Linked DNA regions of Phreatobacter stygius. The protein of the gene in region 2 interacts with the protein of the main gene of each other region in a pairwise test. Links are inferred from orthologs where the notes say so. Each region holds a gene or a part of one and is shown on either strand. Other genes may lie near its edges. The genes, in order: grxD and E8M01_RS09495.

Region 1 (6,559 bases), 2.0 Mb from region 2 along the record:
GGACCCAGGCCGGTGAGCTGCTGGAACCGGTTGCCACCCCAGGAGCGGTCGCCGAGCGGCGGGTATTTGGTCGCGGAGGCGAAACGCTTGGCGTCGGCGACCGAATTGATCATCGGCGCGATGATGATTTCCGCGCCGACGTCGAGCAGCCGGGCCGCACCACCGAAATCCTCCAGCGCGACCCTGACGCCCGCCGGCTTGCCGGCATGGTTGACCGCCGAGATGCCGCGCATGGCGCCCATCAGGTCGATCGAGGAGTGCTGCATGTCGAAGGTGACGGCGTCGAAGCCTTCCCGCGCGATTGCGTCGGCGATCAGCGGCTCGGGCATGCTGAGCCAGGCGGTGAACAGGCTCTCGCCGGCGCGCAGGCGTTCGGCAAGCGTATAGGGCTTCGGCGTCTGGTGCATCGGATCCTCCAAGTTGAATGGCAAACCACCGGGTCTTCGATGACCGGATTTTCAACGATTAAGTGGCCGGGATTGGCGCGCTCCGTCAACGCCGAGATAGCGCGCATCTGGGATGCCTTGGACCAGAGCCGCCGGAACCGGCGCGGCGCGCATCGGGTCACCGGCACGCTGGCGAAAACTTAACGCTTTTCCACCAAAATCCGGCCAATTGTCGCGTGAAGGTTCGTGATGCGTATCACCTTCGACTCCAGGACTTTTGATCCGTTTGCCGGCATGCACCAGACGATCAAGCCAAGCGCCGACATCTTGACCCGCGCGCCGACCATCCTGGTGTTCGATTCCGGGCTCGGCGGGCTCACCGTCCACCGCGAGATCGTCAGGCTCAGGCCCGACGCGCGCTTCGTCTATTGCGCCGACGACGCGGCCTTTCCTTATGGCCGACTGTCGGAAGACCATCTGATATCAAGGGTTCTCGCCGTCATGGAACGGCTGATCGCCACCCACCAGCCGGATTGCGTTGTCATCGCCTGCAACACGGCGTCGACACTGGTCATGCCGCACCTGCGCCAGCGCTTCGCGCTACCCTTTGTCGGCACGGTGCCGGCGATCAAGCCGGCCTGCGAGCAATCGGCCTCGCGCCTGGTCAGCGTGCTCGCCACCCCCGGCACGGTCGCCCGCGACTACACCCGGTCGCTGATCGCCGAATTCGGGCTCGGCTGCACCGTGACGCTGGTCGGCTCCGTGCATCTGGCAAGCCTTGCCGAAGCGGTCATGCGCGGCGAGCCCGCCGACGAACCGGCGATCGCGGCCGAGATCGCGCCCTGTTTCGTTGTCGAGGGCGACAGGCGCACCGACACCGTGGTGCTGGCCTGCACCCATTACCCGCTGCTGGTCGAGACGTTCCGCCGCGTCGCGCCCTTTGCCGTGACCTGGATCGACCCGGCGCCGGCCATTGCCCGGCGCGTCGTGCAATTGCTCGGACCGGCCCGGCCGGCGGCGAAGGCGGCGCCGGCTGTCGCGCTGTTGACCGACGGCGCCGCCCGCGGCGCGCTCGCAGCGGTCTTTTCCGGCTTCGGCATCGGCGAAACGCTCATCGATCCGCTGCCGCTTCATTGACATGAGCGGCCGGCCTCTGTAAGCACGCCGCTTCTCGACGGATCGCTCTCGGGCGACCCGTGGGAATTTTGCGCACCCGCGATCGGGCTTCGGCCTGGTCTGTCGTGTCCCCCCAGGGGACAAGAGGAGGGCGCGTCTCCTATCGATTGATAACGACAAGGGACACGCGATGTCGAAGCGTCACGCCGCCAAGTATAAAATTGACCGCCGGATGGGCCAGAACATCTGGGGTCGTCCGAAGAGCCCGGTCAACCGCCGCGAATATGGCCCGGGCCAGCACGGCCAGCGCCGCAAGAGCAAGCTCTCGGACTTCGGCACCCAGCTGAAGGCCAAGCAGAAGCTCAAGGGCTATTACGGCAACATCTCCGAGAAGCAGTTCCACGCGACCTATACCGAGGCCGTGCGGGTGAAGGGCGATACCGGCGAGAACCTGATCGGCCTGCTCGAGCGCCGTCTCGACGCGGTGATCTACCGCGCCAAGTTCGTGCCGACCGTGTTCGCCGCCCGCCAGTTCGTCAACCACGGCCACATCAAGGTCAATGGTCGCCGCGTCAACATCCCGTCCTACAAGGTCAAGGTCGGCGATGTGATCGAGGTCAAGGAAGCCTCCCGCCAGCTCATCCTGGTGCTGGAAGCCGTCCAGTCCGGCGAGCGCGACGTTCCCGACTACCTGAGCGTCGACCACGGCAAGATGTCGGCCACGCTGGCGCGCATTCCGACCCTGTCGGAAGTGCCCTACGCGGTCCAGATGGAACCCTCGCTGGTCGTCGAGTTCTATTCGCGCTGATTGGTTTCAGCGACCGAGACTGCAAAAGGCCGCTCTTCGGAGCGGCCTTTTTCGTTGCGGGCGCGAGGACGCCCGAAGCGACGGCGAAACGGCCCAACCGGCTGCCGGAAAAACGCTACGTCATCCCCGGCCGAGCGAAGCGAGGGGAAGGGGATCCAGGAGTTGAAGGGCTGAAACGACGACGCTGCGAAATCCCCGACGCGGAGCGCTCTCCGCGCCCGATCACGCGTTGAAAGCGCGGCCAAGCGGCCCCCTGGATCCCCTTCCCCTTGCTTCGCTCGGCCGGGGATGACGTAGTGTGTAAGTTGGACGCCCAGCGCATATTGGCGACGCAATCTACCCCCTCTCGCAGGATAAGGCCCCAGGCGCAGAGTGCGTCACGGCGCCATCGACCGGCCCCCTCCACCCTCACGGCGTCTCCCGGTCGATCGGCCAGTGCTTGAACACCTCTGTCGCCTCGCAGCGCGCGGCATGGGCCGCCAGCGCCGGGAAGGCATCGGCCGGCACGACGTCTGGAATGGTGAAGCGGATGAAGCCCCAGGCGACCGCGGCGCCGATCGCGCCAGGGCTCCAGGGCCCGGGGCCGGTCTTCCACTGGTCACAGGCGATCATGTCGAGCGCGGCCAAGGCCTCCTGCAACTGGTCGCGCACGCGGTCGAGCCAGGGCTGATAACGGACCGCCTCGGGGCGTTTGCGCTCATATTCGATGCCGATCGCCTTCTCGCAGGTGACGATGGCAAGACCGGTCGCGCGGAGATCGGCGATGCGTGCCGTCGGCACCACCGGCCGCAGCGATTTGCCGGAGACATCCTCGAGGTGCTGGATGATCAGCTGCGATTCCATCAGCACCGTGCCGTCGTCGGTGACCAGCGACGGCGCCTTGATCAAGGGATTGATGGCACGGAACCGGTCCATGTGCCGGAACACCGAAACCGACTGATGTTCGAATGTGACGCCGAGCAGCGTGGCGGCGATCGCCGAGCGCCGCACATAGGGACTGTCGAGCATGCCGACGAGCAACATAGGAGCCTCCTGCCGTTGCGGCAGAAAGTGATCGAGAATGGTGCTGCGCGCAAATGGAGTGATCTGATCGGTGGATCACCGGATTTGATCGATCTCCGCTCGCCGGTCGCGCCGGCGCCCTCACCAGGAGCGGCGCGGACCGTCGTCGATATGGATCAGGCCGTTACGATAGCGCTTCACGCCACCGAGATCGGGCCGCATGCGCAGGAAGGCAATCACCGCCGCGCCATTGCCGCTGACCCGGAAATCGGCCGCCCGGCAATCCCTGTGGTAGGAGCCGCGCCAGTCGTCGGTGCGCACGAAGCGGCCGTTGCCGCGGTGGGTCGAGCGCACCAGGATCGGCCCGAAGCGCATGGCGACATCGTTCAGCGCGCGCCGGACCGGCGGTGGCAGGCAGGCCAGCGCCACGCCCGGATCGGGCATCACCCGCTCGCCGGCGAGACCGGTATTGCGCTCGACCCCGGCGGTGCCGGGCAGGAAGCGCGGCCAGTCGCGGCCGCCGCCGTCAGGTGGCAGCGACGCCAGCACCGGCCCACGCGCCGGTGTCGGCGTCGAAACGACCGGCGGCAGCGCCATGCCGGGAGCGGCGCCCGCGGGTGCCGCCGGGATCACCATGGTCGTGGCGCTGCCGTGAGAGGCCAGCACGACCGGGTTCGCGGTGGTCGAGGCCAGTGCCGGGGCGCCTGCCCCGCCGGCAGTCGACACGGCCGCAGCGATCGCCGCCTCGCCGGCTGGCCGGGCCAGCGGCACGGGCGCCGCGAAGGCGACCACGGCGGCGGGCAAGGCCGGAGCCGCTGCCTCCTGGGTCTCGGCCGCACGCGCGGCCGAACGCGCGAAGGCGCCGGGAATGATGATGCGGTCGCGCGGTTCGTCGTCGGACCAGCCTTGTGTGGTCGGCCAGGCCGGGGCTTGCGGGGCGGCAGCCGATTCGTCGCGAAGGGGCTGCGACTGGGGCTGCGACTGGGGCTGCGACTGGGGTAGCGGCAGCGAGGCCAGGCCGGCGGCGACCGCTGCCGGCGCCGAGGCCTGTGTGATCACCGGCCGCGGCGCCGCGGCCGGGCGCGGCAAAGGCAGCGGCGCGGCCAGCGCGGCCGTCTCGGCCTGCGCCGGGCTGAGACCGGCACCCGCCGACGGCAGGGCGTTGCGCGGCGTCGGCGCGATGAAACTCGGCGACAGGAGATTGAGCGGCGCTCCGACGCCGGCCGAATGTCCGGCCTGAAAGCCCAGGCCCTGCTGCGCCAGCGCCGCCGAGGTGGCCCCTATCGAAAGGCCCAATGTCACGGCGACGACTTGCGATCGGAACAGGGGAATGGACATGTCTGTCGGGCGCTCTCGGGCTTACGACCGCGCCTTGTGCGCGATCCTGGGCTTTGCGAAGCGCCGGCCAGCGGCGCGCGACGGAGAGGAGGCCCTCTCGCGGTGCCTCCGTTCTAGCTCGTGTCGCAATCGATTGTGGCAACTTCTTGGCAAAGACTTAACGGCGGCCCTTTGGACCGCCGCAGCAGGCCGGAAAACCGGTGGGCCAAGCCGAGCCGCTCGTCGGCTTTGCCGCGTCAGCTCGCCAAATCAACTCACCAAGTCAACTCACCAAGTCAGCTCGTCAAGTCGCGAACCGGAATGCCCTTGCTCTTCATCAGTTCGAGCAGCTCGCCGGACTGGAACATCTCGCGGGTGATGTCGCAGCCGCCGATGAACTCGCGCTTGACGTAAAGCTGCGGGATCGTCGGCCAGTTCGAATAGTCCTTGATGCCCTGGCGGATATCGTCGGCATCGAGCACGTTGACGCCCTTATAGGGAACCCCGAGATAGTCGAGGATCTGAACGACCTGGCCGGAGAACCCGCACATCGGAAACTGCGGGGTGCCCTTCATGAACAGCACGACGTCGCTGCTGTTCAATTCGGCGTCGATCTTGGCATGTGCCGGGTTGGTCTGGGCTTCCGTGGTCATGGCGTTCTCTCGCTCGACGATAGGCTTATGCCAATCAATGGGGTGCGCTGGTCGTCAACGCAAGGGCATGCAGCACGCCGCCCATCTTGCCCTTCAGCGCGGCATAGACGATCTGATGCTGCTGCACCCGCGATTTGCCGCGAAAGCTCTCCGACACGACGGTGGCGGCGTAATGGTCGCCATCGCCGGCAAGGTCCTTGATCTCCACGGTAGCGTCGGGCAGCGCTTCCTTGATCATCTGCTCGATATCGGCGGCTGCCATCGGCATCGTCGTTCCTCCGCTCAGGCCGCCTGGCCCATATAGGCCGGCAGCCACGACTCGAACGTCGCCGCCAAGTCCTTGGTCAATATGGGAGGCTCCCCCGGGAGGGTCAACGCGGCCCCGCCGGTCTTGCCGAGCCGCGTCAGCATGACGCCCGCGCCGGCCGCGCGCGCCGCCAGCTTGTCCATGTCGCCGGCCCTGACGGTCAGCACATAACGGGCCTGATCCTCGCCGAACCAGAAGCCATGCGCCGGCACGTCGTCGGGCACGGTCTCGAGCGCGATGCCGGTCTTGGCGGCCATCGCCATCTCGGCCAGCGCCACCAGCAGGCCGCCGTCCGAGACGTCGTGGCAGGCGGTCAGGAGCCCCACGGCGATCAGCCCGCGGACGAATTCGCCATGGCGGCGTTCGAGTGCCAGATCGACCGGCGGCGGCGCCCCCTCCTCGCGGCCCAGGATGTCCCGCAGATAGACCGACTGGCCGAGCCAGCCATCGGTATTGCCGAGCACGAAAACCTCGTCGCCTTCGGCCTGCGGCGCGATGCCGACGCTCCTGGAAAAATCGTCGATGACGCCGACGGCGCCGATCGTCGGGGTCGGCAGGATGGCCCGGCCGAAGGTCTCGTTGTAGAGCGAGACATTGCCCGAGACGACCGGGAAGTCGAGCGCCCGGCAAGCCTCGCCGATGCCGCGGATGCAGCCGACCAGCTGGCCCATGATTTCAGGCCGTTCGGGATTGCCGAAATTCAGGTTGTCGGTCACCGCCAGCGGCGTGGCGCCGACCGCCGAGATGTTGCGATAGGCTTCCGCCACCGCCTGCTTGCCGCCCTCGAACGGATCGGCCTCGCAATAGCGCGGCGTCACGTCGGCGGTCATGGCGAGCCCCTTCGGGCCGTGCTCGACGCGCACCACCGCGGCATCGCCGCCCGGGCGCTGGACGGTGTTGCCGAGGATGATCGAGTCATATTGCTCGTAGACCCAGCGCTTGGAGGCGAGATCCGGCATGCCGAGCAGCT
Region 2 (7,032 bases):
CCGCATCACCGCCTTGAAGATCACGCCGCTGGAGCGGCCGGGCTGAGCCGGGCCGGACAAGGCGGAGCCATTGCCGGGAGGGATCGCATGATCATCGACGCCTGGGGACAACACCCGACGCTGCGCCACGCCCAGGACCCGATCTTCGATTCGTTGCGACGCTGGACCAAGGCGCCGCTGCCGACCGAAGCCCTGCCGGTGGCGACAACCGTTGCCGCGCTCGATGCCGGCGGCATCGACCACATGCTGATCAGCGCCTGGTACGCGCCGCGCAACGTCATGATCTCCAATGACGAGGTGGCGGCTTTCGCGGCGGCCTCCGGCGGGCGCCTGATCGGTGTCGGTTCGGTCGACATTTCCAGGCCGATGACAGCGATCGCCGAAATCCGCCGCTGCATCACCGAACTCGGCTTCAAGGCGATCCGCGTGCTGCCCTGGCTTTGGGAGGTGCCGCCGACCGACCGGCGCTTCTATCCCGTTTACGCCGCCTGCGCCGAGCTTGGCGTGCCCTTCTGCACCCAGATCGGCCATACCGGGCCACTGATGCCCTCGGAGGTCGGCCGGCCGATCTATCTCGACCAGGTGGCGCTCGACTTTCCCGAACTGACCATTGTCGGCGGCCATATCGGTTATCCCTGGACCGACGAGGCCATCGCGGTCGCGACCAAGCACGACAATGTCTTCATCGACACCTCGGCCTATGCGGTTGGCCGCTACCCCGCGGCATTGGTCGCCTATCTGAAGTCGAACGGCCGGACCAAGGTGCTGTTCGGCTCCAACTATCCGATGATCCTGCCGGGCAAGGCGCTCGACGGCCTCGATGCGCTTGGCCTCGACGACCAGACCCGCGCCTTGTTCCTCGGCGGCAATGCGGCGCGTGTCTACAAGCTTTGACGGAACCGCCGGCCATGCGCAGCATGGGATCGAAACGCGCCGCGATGGAGGCCTTTTCCGTGATCGTGAACCAGCCCAGGGACGAGCGGGCCATTGCGCTCATCGCCCATGACCAGAAAAAGCCGGAGATGGTTGCCTGGGCCTCGCGCCATCGCAAGGTGCTGGCCGGCCACCGGATCGTTGCCACCGGCACCACCGGCTCGCTGCTCAAGCGCGAGGTGCCCGAGCTCGATATTCGCCTGATGAAGAGCGGTCCGCTCGGCGGCGACCAGCAGATCGGCGCGCTGATCGTCGAGGATGCCATCAGCCTGCTGATCTTCCTGGTCGATCCGCTGTCGCCGCATCCCCACGACGTCGACGTCAAGGCGCTGACCCGCCTCGCCGTCGTCTACAATGTGCCGATGGCCTGCAATCTGGCGACCGCCGACCGGCTGATCGCCGGCACGGCCTGAGGCGCTCCGGGATCCCCGCCTTATTCGCCCGGCGCCCGCGCCTCGATCGCCAGGGCATGGACGCGGCCCTTCAGTTCCGCATCGAGCACCTGGTTGATCATCCGGTGGCGGTCGACCCGCGACTTGCCGGCAAACAGCGCCGAGACCAGCTTGACCCGGAAATGCGTCTCGCCGCCCTCGCGCCAGCCGCCATGGCCATGGTGCTGCTCGCTTTCGTCGATGACGGCGAGCGAAACGGGCTGGAAGGCCTGGGTGAGCTTGGCCTCGATGGTGGCGTGCACGGTCATGGTGATCTCCGGTTCCGCCCGGATATCGGCGAGCTTGGGCGCCACCGCAACCCCGCTGCGCATTCGCGCCGCCTTGCCCCGGGGCCGATGGCTCTGATACATCCGGCCCCAGCGCTTGCCGCTGAGCTTGAACCAGTCGGCCAGACAGAATGGCGCAAGCTGAACGGCAAACGCCTGAGACGATCAGGGGGAACCCCATGCAGAAGTTCACCGCGCTGACCGGCGTCGCCGCACCGATGCGGACCATCAATGTCGACACCGACATGATCATCCCGAAGCAATATCTGAAGACGATCAAGCGGACCGGGCTCGGCAAGGGCCTGTTTTCCGAGGCGCGCTATAAGGACGACGGCTCGGAGAACCCCGACTTCATCCTGAACAAGCCGGCCTATCGCAATGCCCAGATCCTGGTCGCCGGCGACAATTTCGGCTGCGGTTCGTCGCGCGAACACGCGCCCTGGGCGCTGCTCGACTACGGCATCCGCTGCGTGATCTCCACCAGCTTCGCCGACATCTTCTACAACAACTGCTTCAAGAACGGCGTGCTGCCGATCACCGTCTCGCCCGAGGACCTGGAGAAGCTGTTCGAGGACGCCGATCGCGGCTCCAACGCCACGCTGACCATCGATCTCGAGAGCCAGGAGATCCGTGGCCCCGACGGCGGCACGCTGAAATTCGAGATCGATGCCTTCCGCAAGCACTGCATGCTGAACGGCCTCGACGATATCGGCCTGACCATGGTCAAGGCCAAGTCGATCGACGATTTCGAGAAGACCGCCAGCACCGCGCGTCCCTGGATGTGATTGAACAGCACCGCGCCCAAGGCGACCGCGCGGCGGTTCGCCCCGGCACGATGCGGAAAGAGTGAGCCATGGAACGGCGCCTTATCTCAACCGGTTCGCCGTTCGAAAAGGCCGCGGGCTATTCGCGCGCGGTGGCCCAGGGCGGCTTCGTCTTCGTGGCCGGCACGACCGGCTACGACTATGCGACCATGGTGCTGCCGGAAAGCGTCGAGGACCAGGCGCGCAACTGCTTCAAGACCATCGCGGCGGCGCTCGCCGAGGCCGGCTCGTCGCTGAAGGACGTGGTGCGCGCCACCTATTACATCATCGACGCAGCCGATGCCGACAAGGTCTTCCCGATCTTCGGCGAGGTGTTCGGCGATATCCGGCCGGCGGCCACCCTAGTGGTCGTCGCAGGCCTGCTCAAGCCCGAGATCAGGGTCGAGGTCGAAGTCACCGCCATGGTGCAGGCCGCCCGCGGCTGACATCCTGTCCGATCGCTCATCTCCGCCAACGCCAGTTCCCGGTCCCGCCATGACGCAATCAAAATTGCCGAGCCTTGCTGATCTTCGCGGCGAGATCGACCGGATCGACACCGCCATGCACGAGCTCCTGATGGAGCGCGGGCAGATCATCGAGCGGTTGATCGAGATCAAGAAGACCGCCGAGACCGGTTCGGCCTTCCGCCCCGCCCGCGAGGCGGATGTGGTGCGCCGCCTGGTCGAGCGCCATCACGGCCGCCTGCCGGTGGAGCTGGTGGTGCAGATCTGGCGGCAGATCATCTCGACCTTCACCTATGTCCAGGCGCCGCATTCGATTCATGTCCTGATGGGGCCCGAGCAGGAAGGCGCCCGCGAGCTCGCCCGCTTTCATTTCGGCTTCGGCGTGCCGCTGGTACAGCATTCGAACCCGGCCTCGGTCATCGCGGCGATCGCCCGCGAGCGCGGCGATCTCGGCCTGATCGGGCTTGGCCCGGCCAAGGAGCCGTGGTGGGAAAAGCTCGGTGGTGCCGATCAGCCGATCGCCATGGCGACCGCACCGGCGATCGCGCGCGCGGCAAGTCCGCGGCCGCCGCAGGCGGTGGTCGTCGGGCATCCCTCGATCGATACGGCGGGCCTCGACATGCGGCTCGTCGCCATCACCTTGGCCGCAGCGCCGAAAGCGCCCGTCGATGCCGTGCTCGCCAGCGCCACCGCCGGCGGCAAGCACCATGTGCTCGCCTGGGGACCGCGTGAGGCGGACGAAGCCGAGATCGCCCGCGACGTCGCCCACGGCCTCCCGGTTGAAGCCGTACGCACGGTCGGCTACACCGCAAAACCAATCGCGGCCTGATCTCAGGTCGCGAACCGTCCTCGCGCCACGATGAGCCTGTTCCGATGAGCACCGCCGCCACGCGTCCCCTGCCCCGTCCCGGCATCATGGCGATCGACGCCTATGTGCCCGGCAAGTCCGGCGCTCCGGGTGTCGCCAAGGTCTACAAGCTGTCGTCCAACGAGACGCCGCTCGGGCCGAGCCCGAAGGCGATCGCCGCCTATCGGCATCTGGCGGACAAGCTGGAACTCTATCCGGAAGGATCGTCCGCGGCGCTGCGCGAAGCCATCGGCAGGCTTTATGGCCTCGATCCCGCCCGGCTCATCTGCGGCTCGGGTTCGGACGAACTCCTGTCCCTGATCACCCATGCCTATATCGGCCCGGGCGACGAGGGCATTTTCACCGAGCACGGTTTCCTGGTCTACAAGATCGCCATCCTCGCCGCCGGCGGTACGCCCGTGGTGGCCAAGGAGAAAGATCTGCACACCGATGTCGACGCCATCCTGCAGGCGGTGACGCCCAGGACCAAGGTCGTCTATCTCGCCAATCCGAACAATCCGACCGGCACCTATATCCCGTTCGACGAGGTCAAGCGCCTGCATGCCGGCCTGCCGAAATCGGTGCTGCTGGTGCTGGATGCGGCCTATGCCGAATATGTCCGCCGCAACGACTACGAGAGCGGCCTGGAACTGGTGGCATCCAACGAAAACGTCGTGATGACCCGGACCTTCTCGAAGATCTACGGGCTCGCGGCATTGCGCATCGGCTGGCTCTACGGCCCGGATCACCTGGTCGATGCCCTGAACCGCATCCGCGGCCCGTTCAACGTCAATGCCGCCGCGATCAATGCCGGCGTTGCGGCGATCGACGATCAGCCTTTCGTCCAGGCGGCCATCGAGCACAATGAGAAGTGGCTGCCCTGGCTGACCGCCGAGCTGACCAGGCTCGGCCTGGCGGTGACGCCGTCGGTTGGCAATTTCCTGCTCATCCACTTCCCCAAGACAGCGGGCAGGACCGCCAATGACGCGGACGCCTTCCTCGTCTCGAAGGGCCTCGTATTGCGCAAGGTCGGCGCCTATGGCCTGCCGGATGCGCTGCGGCTGACCGTCGGCACCGAGGAGGCCAACCGCCATCTGGTGGCGACGCTGAGCCAGTTCCTGGCCAAGGCCCAGGGGTCGTGACCGCGCCGGTCCACTTCGACAAGGTCACGCTGATCGGCATCGGGCTGATCGGCTCCTCGATCGCGCGTGCCCTCGGTGTTCTCGGCCTTGCCGGAACCGTGGTCGCGGCCGATCGTTCGGAAGCCGTGGTCGCACGGGTCCAAGAGCTCGGGCTCGCCGACGAGGCGACCACCGATCTCGCCGCGGCCGTGAAGGACGCCGATCTGGTCGTCCTGTGCGTGCCGGTCGGCGCCTGCGGCGCAGTTGCCGAAATCATCGCGCCGCACCTGAAGACCGGCGCCATCGTTTCCGATGTCGGGTCGGTCAAGGGCTCGGTCGTCGCCCAGATGGCCCCGTTCATGCCGACCGATGTGCATTTCATTCCGGCTCATCCGGTCGCCGGTACCGAACATTCGGGCCCCGATTCCGGCTTCGCCGAGCTGTTCCACGAGCGCTGGTGCATCGTCACGCCGCCGGCCGGCACCGACCCTGAGGCCGTCGAGCGGCTGACCGCCTTCTGGCAGGCGCTCGGCTCCAGGACCGAGGTGATGGCGCCGGACCACCATGACCTGGTGCTCGCCATCACCAGCCACGTGCCGCATCTGATCGCCTATAATATCGTCGGCACGGCTTCCGATCTCGAACAGGTCACCGAGAGCGAGGTGATCAAGTTTTCGGCCGGCGGTTTCCGCGACTTCACCCGCATCGCCGCATCCGACCCGACCATGTGGCGCGACGTGTTCCTGCACAACAAGGAGGCGGTGCTCGAGGTGCTCGGACGGTTCACCGAGGATCTGATCGCACTCCAGCGCAATATCCGCTGGGCCCAGGGCGACCAGCTGTTCGACCTGTTCACCCGCACCCGCGCGATCCGCCGCTCGATCATCGACCAGCACCAGGACACGGCCGATCCGGATTTCGGCCGGGCGCGCAAGTGATCTGGGATCAAGTGAGCTGGGACCAAGTGAGCTGGGACCAAGTGAGCTGGGACCAAGTGAGCTGGGACCAAGTGAGCTGCCATGCCAAGCTCTGAACTGACCGCCGAAGAGATCATTCGCCTGCTGGCGCTCGAGCCGCATCCCGAGGGCGGGCATTTCCGCGAGACCTTCCGCGACGCCCCGGCCGCCGACGGCCGCGCCGCCTCGACCCTGATCTATTTCCTGCTGCGCCAGGGCGAGCGGTCGCACTGGCACCGGGTCGACGCGACCGAGATCTGGCACTGGTATGCCGGGGCACCGCTGACCCTGACCACCGCCGCCGACCCCAAGGGGCCGGTGACCGTTGCAACCCTCGGCGTCGATCTCGCCGGCGGCGAGCGCCCGCAAGGCGTGGTGCCCAGGGATCACTGGCAAGCAGCCGAAAGCCGCGGTGCCTGGACGCTGGTCGGCTGCACGGTTGCGCCCGGTTTCGACTTTTCGGGCTTTACCCTCGCCCCGCCCGGCTGGAACCCTGGATCATGACCGACATCTCGCTCGTCCGCGATCTCGAAGAGCGGATGTTCAATGCCTGGCCGGCGCTGCAGACGATCCATCTGGACGGCTGGCTGCTGCGCATGGCGCGCGGTCATACCAAGCGGGCCAATGCGGCAAGTCCCTGGTTTCCCTCCGACCTGCCGACCGACGAGCTGATCCAGGCGGTCAAGTCGCTCTACCGCAAGGCCGGACTCGAGCCGATGGTCAGGATCACGCCGCTGGCCACCGAGGGCGTCGATGCCGCGCTCGCCGCGGCCGGCTGGACATTGTTCGACCCGACCAAGGTGATGGTCGCGCCGCTGACCGAGCGGGTGAAGCTGCAAGGCGCGCCGGCTGTCGCCGTGGTCTTGGCCGAGGAACCCTCGGTCGACTGGATCGAGGGCGCCGCCGGTGCTTATGAACTGGCCGACTGGCAGCGCGACGTGCTGGCCGAGATCGTCTCGTCGATCCGTGTCGACGCCGCCTTCGCCACCATCTTCATTGGCCGCGAACCGGTCGGCTACGGCCTCGGCGTCGCCGAGCGCGGTTATGTCGGGCTCTACGACCTGGCGGTCACGCCCGCCGCGCGCGGCCAGGGCATCGGCGCGCGGATGATCACCTCGATCATGCATTGGGGCCGCTCGAAAGGCGCCAGATCGGCCTATCTGCAGGTGCGCGAGGCCAATGCCCAGGCC

Evidence for each region.
Region 1: the proteins of E8M01_RS09495 (region 2) and grxD interact in binary tests that used the Escherichia coli proteins (3 or more experiments, as listed by UniProt). The link is inferred for Phreatobacter stygius from one-to-one orthologs.

Annotation. Positions count from the first base shown.
Region 1 is NZ_CP039690.1:125,842-132,400, forward strand. What follows is about bases 3,605-6,559. They hold grxD (Grx4 family monothiol glutaredoxin), read right to left. Parts: upstream 5,283-6,559; coding sequence 4,926-5,282; downstream 3,605-4,925. Other genes in these bases: E8M01_RS00645 (hypothetical protein), read right to left, coding at 3,605-4,650; E8M01_RS00655 (BolA family protein), read right to left, coding at 5,317-5,550; purL (phosphoribosylformylglycinamidine synthase subunit PurL), read right to left, coding at 5,565-6,559. In the rest of the region: E8M01_RS00625 (HpcH/HpaI aldolase family protein), read right to left, coding at 1-407; murI (glutamate racemase), read left to right, coding at 681-1,523; rpsD (30S ribosomal protein S4), read left to right, coding at 1,693-2,310; E8M01_RS00640 (glutathione S-transferase family protein), read right to left, coding at 2,719-3,333; more of E8M01_RS00645, read right to left, coding at 3,454-3,604. UniProt on the Escherichia coli protein: Monothiol glutaredoxin involved in the biogenesis of iron-sulfur clusters.
Region 2 is NZ_CP039690.1:2,086,328-2,093,359, forward strand. Bases 1-2,997 are described here. They hold E8M01_RS09495 (BolA family protein), read right to left. Parts: upstream 1,634-2,997; coding sequence 1,367-1,633; downstream 1-1,366. Other genes in these bases: E8M01_RS09480 (HlyC/CorC family transporter), read left to right, coding at 1-46; E8M01_RS09485 (amidohydrolase family protein), read left to right, coding at 88-894; E8M01_RS09490 (methylglyoxal synthase), read left to right, coding at 939-1,346; leuD (3-isopropylmalate dehydratase small subunit), read left to right, coding at 1,831-2,436; E8M01_RS09505 (RidA family protein), read left to right, coding at 2,505-2,900. Also shown: more of E8M01_RS09510, read left to right, coding at 2,998-3,747; hisC (histidinol-phosphate transaminase), read left to right, coding at 3,792-4,907; E8M01_RS09520 (prephenate/arogenate dehydrogenase family protein), read left to right, coding at 4,904-5,824; E8M01_RS09525 (cupin domain-containing protein), read left to right, coding at 5,906-6,346; E8M01_RS09530 (GNAT family N-acetyltransferase), read left to right, coding at 6,343-7,032. UniProt on the Escherichia coli protein: Transcriptional regulator that plays an important role in general stress response. Has many effects on cell morphology, cell growth and cell division. Acts by regulating the transcription of many genes, including dacA (PBP-5), dacC (PBP-6), ampC and mreB.